2 regions of the Pseudarthrobacter siccitolerans genome follow, and region 2 is predicted to be linked to the other one. Evidence: predicted binding sites of a transcription regulator. Region 2 holds the regulator's gene; the other holds the start of a gene.
What was found. The regulator LexA, encoded in region 2, represses DNA repair genes until DNA is damaged. The targets are predictions, from matches to a motif close to TCGAACANNTGTTCGA.
Positions count from the first base shown of each region.

Region 1 (2,389 bases), 3.7 Mb from region 2:
GCCGTGGACGAGGTGGATGACCAGATTGTCACCCTGATCGCCCGCCGCGAGCGCCTGATCCGGATCGCCGGGACCCTCAAGGGCGACGACGCCGAAGTCCGTGCCCCGGGCCGGGTAGAGCGGATCATCGAACACGTCCGCTCGGCGGCCGAGAAAAAGGACATTGACCCGGACATCGTCGAGTCCACTTACCGGGCCATGATCTCCGGTTTCATCGAACTCGAACTCCGGGTCCACAAAGAAAACAGCTGAGCCGCCCGGCCCAGCTGTTACAGGTTCTCCTCCACGGGAACACCGGACTGGAACTCCCGGCCGTCCGCCTCGCTGAAGCCGGTCATCACATGCCCTTCGCCGAGCCCGTTAATGGCTGCCATAGGGAAGTTTCCGGTGATGGTGCTGCCTGAGTGGCTGACCCCTGAAAGATCATAGTTTTCTTCACAGCTCTGGTCGTGGTTGAACGAGAAGAAGGAAATTGGCTTCCCGTTCATGAATTCAATGCCCAGGCGCCGCTGCGACGAATAGTCCGGGCTGGCAGCCACAAGCCCCACCACGTAGGCACCGGAACCGGGGATATTGCCGTCCAAATCGAAGGTTGCCACGAGCGTGGAGTCCTGGGCTTTGATGTTGACCTGCTTGAGGAGTGCGTCATGGGTGCTCATGGCACAATCCTGCTCCCTGCCGTTCGGTCCGTCCACCCCTGAGCGGTCACAGAACTGAAGCCTAAGGTGCTTCCGCAGCAATGCCGTTTCCCGAAAGCCCGTCCACTTGCCCCTTGCCTATGCGGCACCTCCCGGGAGGCGTAGACTGGTACTGTTCGAACATATATTCGAACTGTTTCTGTTTCACTTTCGCATCCGGGAGGCGCCCCTTGGGTATGTTCAGCGAATCCGTTGACGTCTCCTGCACCCCTGACGGCCACCCCGTGGCTGTTGTTTGGGCGGGTCGTTCCTATTCTGTGTGTGCCGAACCTGTCCGCTGGTACGAACGCCGCCAGTGGTGGGCCGAAGAAACCCGCGCACCGCTGGGAAGCGGCCCAGGGCTGGTGGACCACGAAATCTGGCGGGTCCAGGTGCAGCTCTCAGCCGCGGGTTCCGGCGGTTCCAAGGAACAGGAAGAGCCGCTCACCCTTGACCTCACCCGCCATATCCGCAGCGGCCGCTGGCGGCTCCTGCGGATCCATGACGCCCTGCGCCCCAGAACAGCATGAGCTTCACGCACCTCCACGTCTCCACCGCCTTCAGCGCCCACTATGGGGTTTCCTGGCCTGAGGAACTGGCTCAGGCCGCTGCTGCTGACGGCGCAAACGCGCTTGCCTGCACGGATCGGGACGGCCTGTATGGCACCATCAAGCACCTCAAAGCGTGCATGGGTGCCGGCATTGACCCCATCGTAGGGGTGGACCTTGCGGTCTATGACGACGACGGCGATCACCGCACCCAGCTGGCCGGCCGTGTGGTGGTGCTGGCCCGCGGCCACAACAACGGGGCCGGCTACCGCGCGCTGTGCCGGCTGGTGTCCGATGCCCACGCCCGCACCTCGGGTAAAGCCGGTGGAGTTGTGCCGGTAGCCGTGACCAGGGCTGAGCTTGCCTCCCGCACCCTTGATCCCCGCACCCTGAAACCCGTGCTGATGGTCCTGATCGGGCCGGATTCCGACGTCGGACGTGCCATGGGCGGGCGGCGTTACCTGCGGCCGCGCACCCTTTTCAAGCAGTGGCTGGACGCCATGCCCGCAGGAACTGTTGTAGCCGAGACCGTTTCCCAACTCAGCGCCCCGGGAAAACCGCTGAGCACGGCGCATGCCGTCCGGATGCTCAAACTCGCAGAAGAACACAACGTCCCGGCAATCCTCAGCAATGCGGTCCGGTACTGCGCGGAGGACGGCGCCGCAACCGCAGACGTACTGGATTCCGCGCGGACCCTGAAATCCCTTCCGGAACTGGCCCAGGAACCACTGCTGCAACCCAACGGCCAGGGCTGGCTGAAATCCTCGCATCAGATGCTGCAGCTGGGTAAGGAAATCATCTCCGCAGCAGGCTATGGTGCCGAAGACCTTAACAGGCTCATGGCACAAACAGAGGCGCTCGCCGATGTCTGCAGGATTGATCCTGTTTCTGACATGGGGTGGAAGCAGCCGGTGGTCCCGGAAGCTGCGGTCATTGGGATCAGCCAGGATCCGCACGTGGAACTGGTGCAGCGCTGCAGGGCGGGGATCGGCAGGAGGTTCCCCGGAATCGCCGGGAACAGCGAAAAGGAAATGCTCCGCCGGCTTGACCATGAGCTGGGCATCATCCGGAACCTGGGGTTTTCCTCCTACTTCCTCACTGTGGCGGAGGTTTCGCGCATGATCCAGGAGATGGGGGTGCGGGCAGCCGCCCGGGGCTCCGGAG
Region 1 is NZ_JAUSXB010000001.1:647,206-649,594, reverse strand. Features, by position in the region: gene QFZ36_RS03100 (chorismate mutase) at 1-252, shown strand, start outside; gene QFZ36_RS03095 (hypothetical protein) at 270-659, opposite strand; gene QFZ36_RS03090 (DUF6504 family protein) at 869-1,207, shown strand; gene QFZ36_RS03085 (DNA polymerase III subunit alpha) at 1,204-2,389, shown strand, end outside.
Region 1: a site for LexA is predicted at 815-830, ahead of QFZ36_RS03090 (DUF6504 family protein). Genes of this name have one in related genera too.

Region 2 (2,389 bases):
CCGTGGCGGGACGGCTGCGGGAGGGCCTGTTCGCCGGGCATACGGTGGTGCTGACCTCGGCAACCCTGGCCATCGGTTCCGCGTTCGAGCCCGCCGCCGGAGGCCTGGGCCTCGTCGGCGAGGGCGCGCCCAGCTGGACCGGCGTCGATGTGGGATCGCCCTTCGACTACCCCAAGCAGGGCATCCTCTACGTGGCCGGGCACCTGCCCAAGCCCGGCCGTGGAGCGTCCCCGGAATCCCTGGCCGAACTGGAAGCCCTGATCCGGGCATCCAGCGGCGGTGCGCTGTGCCTGTTTTCGTCCCGCCGGGCGGCTGAGGAAGCGGCCGATGCGCTGCGGCCAAAGCTGGGAATGACCATCCTCTGCCAGGGCGACTCCACCATGACGGCCCTGGTGAAGCAGTTTGCGGACGAACCCGATACCTGCCTGTTCGGCACCATGTCCCTATGGCAGGGGGTGGATGTTCCCGGCGGGTCCTGCCGGCTGGTGGTCATTGACCGGATTCCGTTCCCGCGGCCGGACGATCCACTGATGACGGCCCGCTCCCGCGCCGTGGCGCAGGCCGGCGGTAACGGCTTTATGTCCGTTTCAGCCACCCATGCTGCCATCCGCCTGGCCCAGGGAGCCGGACGGCTGATCCGCTCGACGGGCGACAAGGGCGTGGTGGCCGTACTGGACTCCCGGCTCGCCACCGAACGCTATGCAGGCTTCCTTCGCGGCGCGCTGCCGCCCTTCTGGCCCACGACGGACCGGAAGACGGCCATCGCGGCGCTTGAGCGGTTGGCGCAGGAGAACTCCTGACGCTGCCGGGAGTGCCTTCGCGCTGCCGGCGGCCTTCAGGTTCGCGCAACACCTTCGCGTTGCGGGTGAACGCCTGACGCTTTCTAGAGCGAGCGGAGCACCGACACAACCTTGCCCATGATGGTGGCGTGGTCGCCCAGGATGGGTTCGTACTGGGTGTTCTGCGGCAGCAGCCAGGTGTGGCCGTCCCGCTGACGGAAGGTCTTGACGGTGGCTTCGTCGTCCAGCAGCGCCGCGACGATATCCCCGTTGGCGGCGTCCGCCTGGCGGCGTACCACCACCCAGTCGCCGTCGCAGATCGCTGCGTCCACCATCGAATCGCCGGCCACCCTGAGCATAAACAGTTCCCCCTGGCCCACGAGCTGGCGGGGCAGCGGCAGGACATCCTCCACCACCTGGTCGGCCAGGATGGGACCACCGGCGGCGATGCGGCCCACGAGGGGAACCATCGCAGTGTCCATGGCGGTGGGAAGTTGGGTCACCGTGCTGCCGCTGCCCGGCAGCAGGACAGAAGGCTCGGTTGCCGGCTTGGTTGAACCACCATCCAACGTCAGAGGCATCAGCACCTCCATGGCGCGGGGCCGTTTCGGGTCGCGGCGAAGGTAGCCGAGCTTTTCCAGCTGCGACAGCTGGTGCGTAACGCTGGACAAGCTCGCCAGGCCCACGGTGTCACCGATTTCCCGCATGGACGGCGGGTAGCCGTTGTCATTGACCGAGCGCTGGATAGTTTCAAGGATTTTCTTTTGCCGCGGCGTCAGGCCCTTGGCGGTCTTCTTCGGTTGGGAGGTTGCCCTGCCCCCGGCGGCTGCTGCTGCCATATTCGCCAATGCCTTTCAGTTTGCCCTTGCCGTTTGGCCCGGACCTGGAGTTGCCGCCGTAATTGTCAGACCCTGCTGATCAACTTCAGAGGTGGTTGTTCTTGTCTTCCAAGCTAGGCCAGCCACATTGCATTTTCAAACATTTGTTCTAGCGAGTCTCGACATTATTCGTTGATAAGTGCTAAAACAGAGAAAGCAAAGTTCGAACATCTGTTCTACTCGGCTTCAAGCCATTCGAAAACCAGGACCACGTCCCGGGGACATCGACGGCCACCGGGCGAACATCGGGCAGCACGGTCAGGTCCAGGAGGGCTCAGTTCATGTCAGCTACATCTGCTTCACAGGGTTCACGTCCGCAGCTTCTTTCAGTGCATCAACTCATGGCGCAGCCGGCGCGCCCGGCCCCCCTGCCGCCGCTGCGCCTGACCCGGCGCGGAAAGATCGTCCTGATCGGCATCCCCCTGGTCCTGCTGGCGGCGTTGCTGCTCTCCCTCGCCGGCTTCTTCAACTCGCCGGCAAAGGCCTCAGACTCCGCGGCGGACCTTTCCCTTACCCCCACGGTTACTGTCACCGTACAGCCGGGCCAGTCACTGTGGGCCATAGCCGGTACCGTCGACCCGGAGCGTGATGCCCGTGACGTTGTGGCAGACATCGTCCAGCTCAACAACCTGACTGCCGGCGTGGTCCATCCCGGGCAACAGCTCTACGTACCCACGCCCTAGCGCCAGGCACTGTCGCAGCGGAGCTGCACGCTGAGCGCGAACAGCGCAC
Region 2 is NZ_JAUSXB010000001.1:4,390,355-4,392,743, forward strand. Features, by position in the region: gene QFZ36_RS20360 (ATP-dependent DNA helicase) at 1-800, shown strand, start outside; gene lexA (transcriptional repressor LexA) at 884-1,618, opposite strand; gene QFZ36_RS20370 (LysM peptidoglycan-binding domain-containing protein) at 1,999-2,340, shown strand.